Regions from separate parts of the Priestia sp. LL-8 genome, predicted to be linked through region 1. Evidence: a T-box and tRNA genes for the amino acid it is inferred to sense, from the RefSeq annotation. Region 1 holds a T-box; the other holds one or more tRNA genes.
The links. The T-box of region 1 lies ahead of alaS (alanine--tRNA ligase). A T-box ahead of a tRNA ligase gene usually reads a tRNA of that ligase, here a tRNA-Ala.
Positions count from the first base shown of each region.

Region 2: it has a tRNA-Ala gene. The T-box ahead of alaS (alanine--tRNA ligase) is inferred to sense a tRNA for this amino acid. The anticodon was not compared.

Region 1 is NZ_JAZAQH010000001.1:4,391,721-4,399,407, reverse strand. Features, by position in the region: gene mnmA (tRNA 2-thiouridine(34) synthase MnmA) at 1-957, shown strand, start outside; gene U9R83_RS23025 (tetratricopeptide repeat protein) at 1,115-1,774, shown strand; gene recD2 (SF1B family DNA helicase RecD2) at 1,799-4,156, shown strand; gene U9R83_RS23015 (hypothetical protein) at 4,298-4,489, shown strand; gene U9R83_RS23010 (YrzQ family protein) at 4,515-4,649, shown strand; gene U9R83_RS23005 (AI-2E family transporter) at 4,764-5,825, shown strand; T-box leader at 5,877-6,088, shown strand; gene alaS (alanine--tRNA ligase) at 6,214-7,687, shown strand, end outside.
Region 2 is NZ_JAZAQH010000001.1:4,687,181-4,694,867, forward strand. Features, by position in the region: gene U9R83_RS24425 (glucose-1-phosphate adenylyltransferase family protein) at 1-227, opposite strand, end outside; gene U9R83_RS24430 (glucose-1-phosphate adenylyltransferase) at 250-1,401, opposite strand; gene glgB (1,4-alpha-glucan branching protein GlgB) at 1,352-3,313, opposite strand; tRNA gene U9R83_RS24440 (tRNA-Glu) at 3,609-3,680, opposite strand; tRNA gene U9R83_RS24445 (tRNA-Ser) at 3,701-3,791, opposite strand; tRNA gene U9R83_RS24450 (tRNA-Asn) at 3,795-3,869, opposite strand; tRNA gene U9R83_RS24455 (tRNA-Ile) at 3,873-3,949, opposite strand; tRNA gene U9R83_RS24460 (tRNA-Gly) at 3,956-4,029, opposite strand; tRNA gene U9R83_RS24465 (tRNA-His) at 4,041-4,116, opposite strand; tRNA gene U9R83_RS24470 (tRNA-Phe) at 4,127-4,202, opposite strand; tRNA gene U9R83_RS24475 (tRNA-Asp) at 4,211-4,286, opposite strand; tRNA gene U9R83_RS24480 (tRNA-Met) at 4,291-4,367, opposite strand; tRNA gene U9R83_RS24485 (tRNA-Ser) at 4,393-4,485, opposite strand; tRNA gene U9R83_RS24490 (tRNA-Met) at 4,513-4,589, opposite strand; tRNA gene U9R83_RS24495 (tRNA-Ala) at 4,620-4,695, opposite strand; tRNA gene U9R83_RS24500 (tRNA-Pro) at 4,701-4,777, opposite strand; tRNA gene U9R83_RS24505 (tRNA-Arg) at 4,782-4,858, opposite strand; tRNA gene U9R83_RS24510 (tRNA-Leu) at 4,868-4,956, opposite strand; tRNA gene U9R83_RS24515 (tRNA-Gly) at 4,971-5,045, opposite strand; tRNA gene U9R83_RS24520 (tRNA-Leu) at 5,069-5,150, opposite strand; tRNA gene U9R83_RS24525 (tRNA-Lys) at 5,164-5,239, opposite strand; tRNA gene U9R83_RS24530 (tRNA-Thr) at 5,247-5,322, opposite strand; tRNA gene U9R83_RS24535 (tRNA-Val) at 5,349-5,424, opposite strand; rRNA gene rrf (5S ribosomal RNA) at 5,434-5,549, opposite strand; rRNA gene U9R83_RS24545 (23S ribosomal RNA) at 5,660-7,687, opposite strand, start outside.

The DNA of each region.
Region 1 (7,687 bases):
GCGACTGAAGATTATAACGATGTTATTCGCGTATGTAATCAAATTGGTATTCCCTACTATGCAGTCAACTTTGAGAAACAATATTGGGATAAAGTATTTACCTACTTTTTAGATGAATATAAAGCAGGTCGTACACCGAATCCTGATGTAATGTGTAATAAAGAAATTAAATTCAAAGCCTTTTTGGAGCATGCAATGACGCTAGGAGCAGACTATCTAGCGACAGGACATTATGCACGCGTTGCGTACCGCGACGGGGAGTATAAAATGCTTCGAGGCGTAGATGGAAATAAAGATCAAACGTATTTCTTGAATCAATTAGGACAAGATCAGCTTTCAAAAGTAATGTTCCCAATTGGTGAAATTGAGAAATCAAAAGTGCGTGAAATTGCAAAAGAAGCAGGCCTTGCTACAGCAACGAAAAAAGACAGCACAGGTATTTGCTTTATTGGTGAACGTAACTTCAAGGAATTTTTAAGTCAGTATCTTCCTGCTCAGCCAGGTGTGATGCAAACGCTTGACGGCGAAGTGAAAGGCAAGCATGACGGCCTTATGTACTACACGATTGGTCAACGCCATGGTTTAGGCATCGGAGGCAGCGGCGAACCTTGGTTTGTAGTTGGAAAAGATTTAGAAAAAAACGTTTTATACGTCGATCAAGGCTTTCACAATGAGTTGCTTTATTCTACATCTCTTACAGCAACAAATATCAGCTGGGTCAGCGACCGTGACTGGTCGTCACCAATGACGTGCACAGCAAAATTCCGCTATCGTCAAACCGATTCAGCAGTAACCGTTGAAAAAGTCGATGATGATACAATTAAAGTTATTTTTGCTGAACCCGTGCGCGCAATTACGCCAGGTCAAGCAGTTGTGTTTTACAAAGATGATGAATGTCTTGGCGGAGCAACTATTGACAAAGTATTTCAAGAAGAAGAGCAAATTTGGTACGTATAATTCATATAAGCAAGAACGAAAAACCTCGGCTGTATATAGCTGAGGTTTTTCTATGATATACTCTAATTATTGGGTAAACTAACAACTTACATATTCTAGATTTTCATGACGCGAAAATCTTTTAAATCATAATTAAAACAGTGGAGTGAACAAAAAAATGACAGATAAAAATCAGCTAGGAATTCAGTATATGCAGGAAGGGAAATTTGAAGAGGCAGCTAAAACATTTTCAGAAGCAATTGAAGATAATCCAAAAGATCCGATTGTGTATGTGAATTTTGGTAATTTATTAGCGGCTGTTAGTGAAATGGACCGTGCTTTAAAATTTTATGAGCGTGCGATTGAATTAGATGAAGAAACGGCAACAGCTTATTACGGAGCAGGAAACATTTACTTTAACGCAGAGCAGCTTGAGCAGGCAAAGCACTACTTTGATTTAGCAATCAAAAAAGGCTTAGATTCATCCGATGCGTACTTTATGCTTGGTTTAACGCTGTTTCATATGGAAGAAATTCGTTTTGCGATGCCTTATCTTCAGCGAGCAGTCGAACTAAACGAACATGATGTAGAAGCAAAATTTCAGTACGGCCTTTGTTTAGCACAGCTGGAAATGGTAGATGAAGCGATTGCTGAATTTCTTAAGGTAGTCAATCAAGAGCCAGAACATGCCGATGCTTTTTATAATTTAGGCGTAGCATATGCCATGAAAGATGACAAAGACAAGGCGATTGAAATGTTAGATGAAGCTTTAAACGTGCAGCCAGATCACGTAATGGCAGCAAATGCCAAACAAGTTCTGTCTACATTAGAACATTAAGAAAGCGGGTAAAGGAAGGATAACATGAACGAAGAACAAGTGAACCCTTCACAGCCAGAACGTCATTATATAAGCGGCACGTCAATTGTAACGGTCTTTCATAACGAAGAAAACTTATATAACGTTACGCGGATACGGATCAAAAAAACAAATTTAGAGATTGAAGATAAAGAAACGGTTGTTACAGGCTATTTTCCTAAGTTGAATGAAGATGAAGTATACACGTTTTACGGGGACTTCAAAGAGCATCCAAAGTTCGGCCTGCAGTTTCATGTTGAACAGTTTAAAAAAGAACTTCCGCAATCAAGGCAAGGGGTTGTTCAGTACCTATCTAGCGATTTATTTCACGGAATCGGTAAAAAAACCGCTGAAAATATTGTGGACGCCCTAGGAGAACGCGCTATCTTTCGTATTTTACAAAATGAGTCTGTGCTAAAAGAGGTGCCGAGGCTTTCAGCCGACAAGGCAGAAGCTTTAGTCACTCAGCTTCGTGAACATCAAGGGTTAGAAGAAGTAATGGTAAAGCTGACGGACCTCGGGTTTGGACCGCAGCTTTCGATGAAGATTTTCCAAGCGTACAAACAAGAAGCGCTTGAAATTGTTCAAAATAACCCTTATCAGCTCGTAGAAGATATTCAAGGGATTGGTTTTAGCCGGGCCGATGAACTTGGAAAGAGACTTGGTATGGCAACCAATCATCCTGATCGTTTGCGTGCGGGTATTTTATACGTCATTGAGCAAGAATGCAATCAAATGGGACATGTATACGTCACGGCAGATCAGCTGTATGGAAAAACAGCAGAGCTTCTTCGGAAAAGCAGGCATGAGAATCTGTCTGAAATGGATCTTACAAGAGAAGTGGACGCATTAAAAGCAGACAAAAAGCTTATTATTCAAGACGAAAAAATTTATTTTCCTCCCCTTTTTTATGCTGAAAAAGGACTGGTTAAAGCTATTCAAACAATTATGGCTCAAACGCAGTACGAAGAGCAGTTTCCAGAATCAGAATTTTTACTAGCTCTGGGTGAGCTAGAAGAGCGATTAGACGTGCAATATGCACCGTCTCAGCGCAAGGGTATACAAACCGCTTTAATGTCTCCAATGCTTCTTTTAACAGGTGGACCAGGTACAGGGAAAACAACAGTTATTAAAGGAATAGTCGAACTCTATGCAGAACTTCATGGATGTTCGTTAAATCCAGGGGACTATAAAAAAGATGAAGCTTTTCCTGTTTTACTTGTCGCACCTACTGGACGAGCTGCTAAACGAATGAGCGAAGCGACGGGACTTCCGGCGGTTACGATTCACAGATTATTAAAATGGAACGGACAAGAAGGATTTGATCATAATGAGGAGAATCCAATTGACGGAAAATTACTGATTGTGGATGAAGTATCAATGGTAGATTTGTGGCTTGCTCATCAGCTGTTTAAATCTCTTCCTGCTAATTTACAGGTTATTTTAGTTGGAGACGAAGACCAGCTTCCTTCAGTAGGTCCGGGACAGGTGTTAAAAGATTTACTGAGTTCAGAAGTAGTTCCTACCGTCCGCCTGACGGATGTATACAGGCAAGCGGAAGGATCGTCAATTATTGATTTGGCTCATGAAATAAAAAAAGGAAAGCTTCCGGAAGACTTATCGAGGCAGCAAGGAGATCGTTCCTTTATTCGTTGTCAAGGACAGCACATCACAAACGTCGTGCAACAAGTTTGCGGGAATGCGTTAAAAAAAGGCTATACGGCTAAAGATATTCAAGTTTTAGCTCCTATGTATAAAGGTCCTGCAGGGATTGATAAACTGAATGAAGTTCTTCAGGAATTATTTAACCCGGCTTCTGAGCAAAGAAGAGAGCTTAAGCACGGAGATATTACGTACCGAGTCGGAGATAAAGTGCTGCAGCTTGTAAATCAGCCGGATAGCAACGTATTTAACGGAGACATGGGAGAAATCGTCTCGGTTTTCTTTGCCAAAGAAAATACGGAAAAACAGGATATGCTGGTTATTTCATATGAAGGAAATGAAGTAACTTACACAAAGCAAGACTTTAATCAAATAACCCATGCATACTGCTGTTCCATCCATAAATCACAGGGAAGTGAATTTCCTATTGTTGTACTTCCGATTGTCAAAAGCTATTACCGAATGCTGCGACGCAATTTGCTTTATACCGCCGTTACGCGAAGTAAACAATTTTTAATTTTATGCGGCGAAGACGAAGCGTTTCAGCTTGGAGTCAGCCGAAATGAAGACAGCGTCCGACAAACGAACCTACAGCCCTTGCTTCGAGAAAGCTTAGATAACGATATAGAAGATCCCGAAATTCCATTTATGAAAGATGCAAATATTGGGATGGAAAACGTTACGCCGTATGATTTTATGTAACCTTTCGCATGCTAACAAAGAGTTAAATAAACTCCTTTGTTGCCATCCTTCTTTGCTAATTGTCAGAAAATAAAGTATGGACATGGAAAGAAGTGGACATAATGCGTTTATATAAGTAGAACGTATAAAGAGGTGTCGACTTTGTTTAAATGTCCAAACTGTAAAAGTATTGACGTTGGCAAAATTGGTGTAAATCAGTATTACTGCTGGAATTGTTTTATTGAAATGACTATTTCAAAAGGACAAATTAATACTCACCAAGTAGAAGAAGATGGAACATTGAGCTCGCTTGATGATTTGTTCTCAGACGACGAGCGTACAATCAATTTCTAATTCTTTTTTACCGGGAGGAAGAGCAATGGGCAGAATCATTCCGTCAGTAGTCGCTTTCGGTCTTGGAGCTTATGCATTTAAAATGGCAGATGATCGAGAGATGTTTACAAAAAGAAATATGAAAAAAATGCGTAAACGTATGATGAAAGCTATTCACTAATAAAAAAAGCACTATTGCACTGAGCTGCAATAGTGCTTTTTTACAGGCAGAAGAGACAACTGCATGTATAAACTCCTTTCTTTATCAAAAAATAGAAGAGAGGAGGAGTTTACGTTGAAAGATAGCTCATTCAAATGGTTCTATAGATTCGGCCTGCTGTTATTAGCGCTGCTGTGCATATTAGTCTTTTTTAAAGTTCAGTTTTTATGGCTTCCTGTTATTTACATGTTTTTAAAAGCACTGCTGCCTTTTTTTATTGCGGCATTCATTACATATTTACTTCATCCGCTTATTGAAAAAACCCATGACAAAGGCGTGCCTCGTCCTCTAGCTATTTTACTGATCTACATCATCTTTTTTGGAGGAATCGGATTTGGAGCCTATAAGTCGTACCCTATTTTTGTGGAACAAGTAAAAGATTTAAACGAGCAGCTGCCTCATTTTACGAATACATATAGACATTGGGTAGAATCGATTCATGATCGTACAACTTCACTTCCAAACGGTGTACATGAAAAAATTGAAGGCAGCATTGATGATGTAGAGGCTACGCTCAACGTGTGGCTTACAAAAGTGGCGGAAGGATTAAAATCATTGATTACCTCTTTTTTGATTTTAATCATTATTCCATTTATTGTTTTTTATATGCTAAAGGATTTTTCCTCTATTAAGAAAGCAACAGCTTATGTTACACCTAAAAAGTGGCACAAACCAGGCGAACGTTTTTTATCGGATGTGAATGAATCGCTCGGCAATTACATTAGAGGGCAATTTTTTGTTTGTCTCATTATTGGTGTGATTGCCACAGCAGCACTGTGGTTCTTTCATGTACCTTATGCACTTCTTTTAGGCTTTATTATTGGCGTAACGAATATCATCCCGTATTTTGGCCCGATTATTGGCGCGGTTCCAGCAGCTATTATTGCAGCCACAATCTCGATAAAACTGGTTATCACCATTGTGATTATTATCTTTGTGCTGCAGTTTCTAGAGGGAAATGTTCTGTCTCCGCTTATCGTAGGAAAGAGTCTTCATATTCATCCTTTGTTTATCATGCTTGCGCTCCTTTTAGGAGGAGAGTTTGGAGGAGTATTGGGTCTCATTTTGGCTGTGCCAATTTTAGCAGTCATTAAAATATCTATTTTGCATATCCGCTCTTATACGCTCAAACATTGACAAAGAGCGGTTAATTTGTCATAATATCGCCATAAGAAAACGCTACATATTTTGAACACAATGATGGATCGAGTACGTTGCACACTGGTTTTTAGAGAAGGGCTTCCTTGGCTGAAAGAAGCGCTAAACAAAGAGCAGCGGAACGCTAGTCCAGAGTGCAGGCTAAAACCTGCCGTGTCAGCAACGTTAACGCTATGAAGGTGATAAATGCTTTTGGCATTTATAATCAGGGTGGTACCGCGAGTTCAACTCTCGTCCCTGCTACAGGGATGAGAGTTTTTTTGTGTGCAAATAACTAGCAATTACTTTTGGACACAGGGAAAATAGATGCTTTTATGTCATCATTTTTTTGTCTATAAATAAGAAGAGTATTAAAGGAGGACCAATCATGAAAAAACTGACGTCAGCACAAGTTCGTCAAATGTATTTAGATTTCTTTAAAGAAAAAGGCCATGATGTAGAACCAAGCGCATCTTTAGTTCCGCATGAAGATCCATCTTTATTATGGATTAACAGTGGAGTAGCTACATTAAAAAAATATTTTGATGGTCGTGTTATTCCTCAAAATCCGCGTATTTGTAACGCACAAAAATCTATTCGTACAAACGATATCGAAAACGTAGGTAAAACGGCTCGCCATCATACGTTTTTTGAAATGCTTGGTAATTTCTCTATCGGTGATTATTTCAAAGAAGAAGCAATCCAATGGGCATGGGAATTCTTAACGAGCGATAAATGGATTGGATTCGACGCAGATAAACTATCTGTAACAGTTCACCCTGAAGATGAAGAAGCATTTAAGATTTGGAATGAAAAAATGGGCGTGCCTAAAGAACGCATCATTCGTTTAGAAGGTAATTTCTGGGATATCGGAGAAGGTCCGAGTGGTCCAAATACAGAGATCTTTTATGATCGCGGAGAAGCATATGGAAATGATCTAACTGATCCGGAATTATATCCAGGTGGAGAAAATGAGCGTTATTTAGAAATTTGGAACCTTGTATTTTCTCAGTTTAATCATAATCCTGATAATACGTACACGCCGCTTCCAAAGAAAAACATTGATACGGGAATGGGCTTAGAGCGTATGGTTTCTGTTATTCAAGATGTGCAAACAAACTTTGATACAGATTTGTTTATGCCAATTATTGAAGCAACTGAAAACATTTCAGGCGCTAAATATCGTACAAATGATGAGCAAGATACGGCATTTAAAGTCATTGCTGACCATATTCGTACGGTAACATTTGCTGTAGGTGATGGTGCGCTTCCTTCAAATGAAGGCCGTGGGTATGTGTTGCGCCGTTTGTTACGCCGAGCAGTTCGCTATGCTAAAAAGTTAAACATTAATCGTCCGTTCATGTACGAGCTAGTGCCGGTAGTAGGTGAAATCATGGTTGATTTCTATCCGGAAGTAAAGGAAAAAACGGATTTTATCCAGCGTGTAGTAAAAAATGAAGAAGAGCGTTTTCACGAAACGTTAAATGACGGACTAGCTATTTTGGCAACTGTTATTAAAAAGGAAAAAGCGCAAAACAGTGATACAGTACAAGGCGAAGATGTATTCCGTTTATATGACACGTATGGATTCCCTGTTGAATTAACGGAAGAATATGCAGAAGATGAGAACATGAAAATTGATCATGCAGGTTTTGAACGTGAAATGGAAGCACAGCGTGAGCGTGCGCGTGCTGCTCGTCAAGATTCTAGTTCTATGCAAGTTCAAGGCGGCGTACTTGGTGAAGTAACCGTTGCAAGTCAGTTTGTTGGCTATGATAAAAATGAAGTAAAAACAGTTGTTGAAGCAATTATTGTAGACGGTGAGCTTGTTGATCGCGCTGAGGCTGGAACAGAAGCGCAAG
Region 2 (7,687 bases), 300 kb from region 1:
TCCCATTCTTTTCCTGAACCTATATGATCCATCAATGCGCGATAGCGATCACGAGGAAAAATGGCAACGCTCGAAATTCCAGAGTTCACCATATTAGAAAGCGTAAAATCGATTAATCGATAGCGCCCTGCAAAAGGAATGGCAGCAATCGATCTATAAAAAGTTAAAGGCTGCAGCGCTGTTGTGTTTGTACAAGCATCAATAATACCAAGCATTTGATTATTCAATGTCGTTCATCCTCTCTGTTCGTTAAATGCATTTAGCAACTGATTCAATCAATTCTTGAGTAACAAGAATTACTTCTTCGCTTCCTTTGGTCGGTCGAATAATAGTACCGTCTGGAACTTCAATATCCGATGGAACAATTGCGTTTTCAATATATACGTTAGAGCCTATCTTTGCAGTAGGCATGACAACCGTTTTCTTAACCTCAGAACCTGAGCCGATTTGTACACCTGGAAATAACACGGACTGCTCTACGTTTCCTTCGACAACGCACCCTTCATTTACTAATGACTCCACCACGCAGGCGTTTGGCGCGATATATTGAGGAGGCTGATTAGGGTTAACAGAGTATACTTTCCATGAAGAGTCAAATAAATTAAGCTCGTCTTTATCACATAACAAATCCATATTCGCTTCCCACAAGCTTTTTACAGTTCCTACATCTTTCCAATAACCTTGGAATGGGTATGCAATTAGCTTTTTCTTTTCATCTAGTAAAAGTGGAATAACATCTTTACCAAAATCATGGCTTGAGTATGGATTTCGTGCATCCATTTCTAAATATTCTTTTAAAATACTCCATTTAAAAATATAAATTCCCATAGAAGCTAGATTATTTTTAGGACGCTGTGGCTTTTCATCGAACTCCATTACGTCTAGGTCACTATTTGTATTTAAAATACCAAAACGGCTCGCTTCTTCCCAAGGTACTTCAATAACAGAAATCGTTACGTCTGCTTCTTTGTTTATATGATAATCAAGCATATTTTCATAGTTCATTTTATAAATGTGATCACCTGATAGAATCAGTACGTACTCAGGATCATATTGTGTCAAATAATTTAAATTTTCATAAATAGCACTAGCTGTACCTTTATACCACTTTACTCCATCTGACTCCGCGTATGGAGGCAATACTGTGACACCACCATTCCGTCGATCCAAATCCCAAGCGCTTCCAATTCCAATGTATGAATTGAGAACTAGCGGTTGATATTGTGTTAATACACCTACTGTTTCAATACCTGAATTTGTACAATTACTTAAAGCAAAATCAATAATTCGATACTTACCACCAAATGGTACAGCTGGCTTTGCTAGATTTTTTGTAAGCGAACTTAGCCGACTACCTTTTCCTCCTGCCAATAACATCGCTACGCATTTCTTTTTTAACATGTTGTTTTCTCTCCCCTCGTTTTCTCTTTGCTCGTAGTATACTAATGCCAAACGGCGGAATATTCATTTCAATGCAAAAAGGTTGGCCGTGAAACGATTCATCCACTGATTTTAATGCCTTTTTATTTACAATGCCTGAACCGCCGTACACTTCGTCATCACTGTTAATAACTTCAATGTACTCTGTCTCAACTGGAACTCCAACTTTGTAAGAATGATATGGATGCTCAGAAAAATTGCTAACAACTATAAAAATCTCCTGATTTTCTTTCGACTTGCGAATAAAGGAGAAAATTTGTTGATGATGATTGTTAACATCAATCCATTCAAATCCATCTGGATTATGGTCTAATTCGTATAAAGGCTTGCTTCTTTTATAAATCTTGATGAGATCCTTCATATATCCGTTAAGATTGCGATGCATGTCAAAGTCATAAAGCATCCAGTCTAACTCTTCTAAATCTTTCCACTCATCAAATTGGCCAAACTCTCCGCCCATAAATAAAAGCTTTTTTCCAGGGTGTGCAAAGAAATATCCATATAGCAGTCGAAGCTGTGCAAACTTGCGCCAGTAATCACCTGGCATCTTATTAAGCAATGATTTTTTCCCATGTACGACTTCATCATGAGAAAGCGGCAAAATAAAGTTTTCGTTAAACGCATACATTAGTGAAAAGGTCATTTTATCGTGAAGATAGGGACGTCTTTCCACGCCAGCTTCCATGTACGTTAAAACGTCATTCATCCATCCCATGTTCCACTTATAATTAAAGCCTAAACCGCCCTCATACGTAGGTGCTGTAACAAGGGGCCAATCCGTTGAATCTTCTGCCATCATTAATATCGTTTCATCAGATTTAAAAACAGCTTCATTCAATTTTTTTAAGAAGCTGACAGCTCCATCATTTACTGCTTTTCCAGAAGAATTTTGCCAATAAAGCATATTAGCTACAGCATCTACTCGAAATCCATCTATGTGGAAGTACTCCAACCAAAACAAAGCGTTCGAAATGAGAAAACTTTGTACTTCAGGCTTGCCTAAATCGAAATTAACTGTTCCCCAAACATAGTTTTCACGGTCGGGTTCTTTTTTGTATTCATAAGTAGGTTCTCCATCAAACATATACAGACCATGTTCATCCTTACAAAAATGCCCGGGTACCCAGTCTAAAAGAACGCCTATATTATTTTGATGACACTCATCTATAAAGTTCATCAACTCTTTAGGTGTACCATATCGACTGGTAGCAGAATAGTATCCAGTTCCTTGATATCCCCAGGATCGGTCGAGCGGATGCTCAATGACTGGTAATAACTCAATATGTGTAAAACCTTGTTCAGCAATATAAGGAATAAGCTCCTGTGCTAATTCACTGTATGTATAAAGGCTGCCATCTTCATGAGTCCTCCAAGACCCTGCATGCAGCTCGTAAATACACAGTGGTCTTTCATATATATTTTGCTGTTTTTTCTTTCTACGCCAATATTGGTCGTTCCATTTGTACCCATCCAATGAGTAAACAATAGAAGCAGTGTTTGGACGCACTTCACTGAAGAAAGCGTATGGATCTGCTTTTAATTTTTTTTGATTGCTTTGTGTGATGATTTCATATTTATAAATAGTCCCTTGTTCTAATTCAGGGATAAATGTCATCCAAATACCTTCTTCATTAACTTTAACCATTGAATGTTGAAAACCGTTCCATTTATTAAAATCACCTACAACGCTTACACCCTTTGCATGAGGTGCCCACACGCAAAATCGTACGCCTTCAATTCCTTCTACCGTTACCTGATGCGCACCGAAAATAGAGTAACTGCGAAATAAGTTTCCTTCGTGATACAAATGAACATCAAATTCAGTAGGCTGAACCGCTAGATTCACTTTTGCCACCCCTTTAACTTCAAACATGATATACGCACATAATATACGCTTCTTACCACTCATTCCCTTTTATAGTAAAAACATAAACCTTTTCTGCAAATATAATAGAATAAATGTTCTTTAAAATTACTCTTTATTCCATGCTCTTCATACTTTATTACTTTATGAATAATTCCATATGATATAGGGAAAATCCTGCTTGAAACTTACTTTTTATTCTGAAAATTCATGGTAATTATTCCTAACTATTATTTCTGTTTACTTAATCTTTAAAAAAGCGCAAATAAAAAAAGGTTTGCAATATATGCAAACCTTTTTAAGATGACCCGTACGGGATTCGAACCCGTGTTACCGCCGTGAAAGGGCGGTGTCTTAACCGCTTGACCAACGGGCCATATTTAAATTTAAAACGACTGGCGGAGAAGGAGGGATTTGAACCCTCGCGCCGCTTACACGACCTACACCCTTAGCAGGGGCGCCTCTTCAGCCACTTGAGTACTTCTCCGTATGGCTCCACAGGTAGGACTCGAACCTACGACCGATCGGTTAACAGCCGATAGCTCTACCACTGAGCTACTGTGGAATATGGTGGGCCTAAGTGGACTCGAACCACCGACCTCACGCTTATCAGGCGTGCGCTCTAACCAGCTGAGCTATAGGCCCATTATTTGGAGCGGGTGATGAGAATCGAACTCACGACATCAGCTTGGAAGGCTGAGGTTTTACCACTAAACTACACCCGCGTTACTTAAGATGGGGCGACTGATGGGAATCGAACCCACGAATGCCGGAACCACAATCCGGTGCGTTAACCACTTCGCCACAATCGCCGTCTTAAAATGGTGGCTCGGGACGGAATCGAACCGCCGACACAAGGATTTTCAGTCCTTTGCTCTACCAACTGAGCTACCGAGCCAAACAAAATGGCGGTCCCGACGGGAATCGAACCCGCGATCTCCTGCGTGACAGGCAGGCATGTTAACCGCTACACCACGGGACCACTTTGGTTGCGGGGACAGGATTTGAACCTGCGACCTTCGGGTTATGAGCCCGACGAGCTACCGAACTGCTCCACCCCGCGATGATATGAATATGATATAAATAAATGGCGGAGGAAGAGGGATTCGAACCCCCGCGGGCTTTAACACCCCTGTCGGTTTTCAAGACCGATCCCTTCAGCCGGACTTGGGTATTCCTCCGTATATTTATAACAAATGTAACTTATATGGTAGCGGCGGAGGGAGTCGAACCCACGACCTCACGGGTATGAACCGTACGCTCTAGCCAGCTGAGCTACACCGCCATATTATTCGTTACAATTATTTAATTTAATTGGTGGAGCCTAGCGGGATCGAACCGCTGACCTCCTGCGTGCAAGGCAGGCGCTCTCCCAGCTGAGCTAAGGCCCCATAAATGGTCGGGAAGACAGGATTCGAACCTGCGACCCCTTGGTCCCAAACCAAGTGCTCTACCAAGCTGAGCTACTTCCCGTTTATGGCGCGCCCGAGAGGAGTCGAACCCCTAACCTTTTGATCCGTAGTCAAACGCTCTATCCAATTGAGCTACGGGCGCTTATTAAAATGGTGCCGAGGGCCGGACTTGAACCGGCACGGTAGTCACCTACCGCAGGATTTTAAGTCCTGTGTGTCTGCCAATTCCACCACCCCGGCAGGACTTATATATGTGGAGCGGAAGACGAGGTTCGAACTCGCGACCCCCACCTTGGCAAGGTGGTGTTCTACCACTGAACTACTTCCGCGCATATATGAAATTAATGAAAGATGCGGGTGAAGGGACTTGAACCCCCACGTCGTAAGACACTAGATCCTAAGTCTAGCGCGTCTGCCAATTCCGCCACACCCGCGTGTGAATATAAATGGTGAGCCATGAAGGACTCGAACCTTCGACCCTCTGATTAAAAGTCAGATGCTCTACCAACTGAGCTAATGGCTCGAAAAAATGGTGCCGGCAAGAGGACTTGAACCCCCAACCTACTGATTACAAGTCAGTTGCTCTACCAATTGAGCTACACCGGCGTGCAATCTCTGACTTAAATAGTCGATGGTGGAGGATGACGGGATCGAACCGCCGACCCCCTGCTTGTAAGGCAGGTGCTCTCCCAGCTGAGCTAATCCTCCGATATATAAGCCTGGCAACGTCCTACTCTCACAGGGACAAAGTCCCAACTACCATTGGCGCTAAAGAGCTTAACTTCCGTGTTCGGTATGGGAACGGGTGTGACCTCTTCGCTATCGCCACCAGACATATTACATTATACACTATTTCATAAAGAAAGCAATACTTTTTTTCGAAAGATTTATTCTTTCAAAACTAGATAACAGTTTGCTGAGCAAAGCTTACGCTTTTAAAGTTTTGGTTAAGTCCTCGATCGATTAGTATCAGTCAGCTACACATGTCGCCACGCTTCCACCTCTGACCTATCAACCTGATCATCTTTCAGGGATCTTACTAGCTTGCGCTATGGGAAATCTCATCTTGAGGGGGGCTTCATGCTTAGATGCTTTCAGCACTTATCCCGTCCACACATAGCTACCCAGCGATGCCTTTGGCAAGACAACTGGTACACCAGCGGTGTGTCCATCCCGGTCCTCTCGTACTAAGGACAGCTCCTCTCAAATTTCCTACGCCCACGACGGATAGGGACCGAACTGTCTCACGACGTTCTGAACCCAGCTCGCGTACCGCTTTAATGGGCGAACAGCCCAACCCTTGGGACCGACTACAGCCCCAGGATGCGATGAGCCGACATCGAGGTGCCAAACCTCCCCGTCGATGTGGACTCTTGGGGGAGATAAGCCTGTTATCCCCGGGGTAGCTTTTATCCGTTGAGCGATGGCCCTTCCATGCGGAACCACCGGATCACTAAGCCCGACTTTCGTCCCTGCTCGACTTGTAGGTCTCGCAGTCAAGCTCCCTTGTGCCTTTACACTCTACGAATGATTTCCAACCATTCTGAGGGAACCTTTGGGCGCCTCCGTTACATTTTAGGAGGCGACCGCCCCAGTCAAACTGCCCACCTGACACTGTCTCCCGGCCCGATCAGGGCCGCGGGTTAGAATTTCAATACAGCCAGGGTAGTATCCCACCGACGCCTCCACCGAAGCTAGCGCTCCGGCTTCTCAGGCTCCTACCTATCCTGTACAAGCTGTACCAAAATTCAATATCAGGCTACAGTAAAGCTCCACGGGGTCTTTCCGTCCTGTCGCGGGTAACCTGCATCTTCACAGGTACTATAATTTCACCGAGTCTCTCGTTGAGACAGTGCCCAGATCGTTACGCCTTTCGTGCGGGTCGGAACTTACCCGACAAGGAATTTCGCTACCTTAGGACCGTTATAGTTACGGCCGCCGTTTACTGGGGCTTCGATTCAGAGCTTCTCCCAAAGGATAACCCCTCCTCTTAACCTTCCAGCACCGGGCAGGCGTCAGCCCCTATACTTCGCCTTGCGGCTTCGCAGAGACCTGTGTTTTTGCTAAACAGTCGCCTGGGCCTATTCACTGCGGCTCTCTCGGGCTATACACCCTACCAGAGCACCCCTTCTCCCGAAGTTACGGGGTCATTTTGCCGAGTTCCTTAACGAGAGTTCTCTCGATCACCTTAGGATTCTCTCCTCGCCTACCTGTGTCGGTTTGCGGTACGGGCACCTCCCGCCTCGCTAGAGGCTTTTCTTGGCAGTGTGGAATCAGGAACTTCGGTACTATAATTCCCTCGTCATCACAGCTCAGCCTTTATGATGAGCGGATTTGCCTACTCATCAGCCTAACTGCTTGAACGCGCATATCCAGCAGCGCGCTTACCCTATCCTACTGCGTCCCCCCATTACTCAAACGGCGGGGAGGTGGTACAGGAATATCAACCTGTTGGCCATCGCCTACGCTTTTCAGCCTCGGCTTAGGTCCCGACTAACCCTGAGCGGACGAGCCTTCCTCAGGAAACCTTAGGCATTCGGTGGACAAGATTCTCACTTGTCTTTCGCTACTCATACCGGCATTCTCACTTCTAAGCGCTCCACCAGTCCTTACGGTCTGACTTCACAGCACTTAGAACGCTCTCCTACCACTGACATCAAAGATGTCAATCCACAGCTTCGGTGATACGTTTAGCCCCGGTACATTTTCGGCGCAGAGTCACTCGACCAGTGAGCTATTACGCACTCTTTAAATGGTGGCTGCTTCTAAGCCAACATCCTGGTTGTCTAAGCAACTCCACATCCTTTTCCACTTAACGTATACTTGGGGACCTTAGCTGGTGGTCTGGGCTGTTTCCCTTTTGACTACGGATCTTATCACTCGCAGTCTGACTCCCATGGATAAGTCTTTGGCATTCGGAGTTTGACTGAATTCGGTAACCCGTTGGGGGCCCCTAGTCCAATCAGTGCTC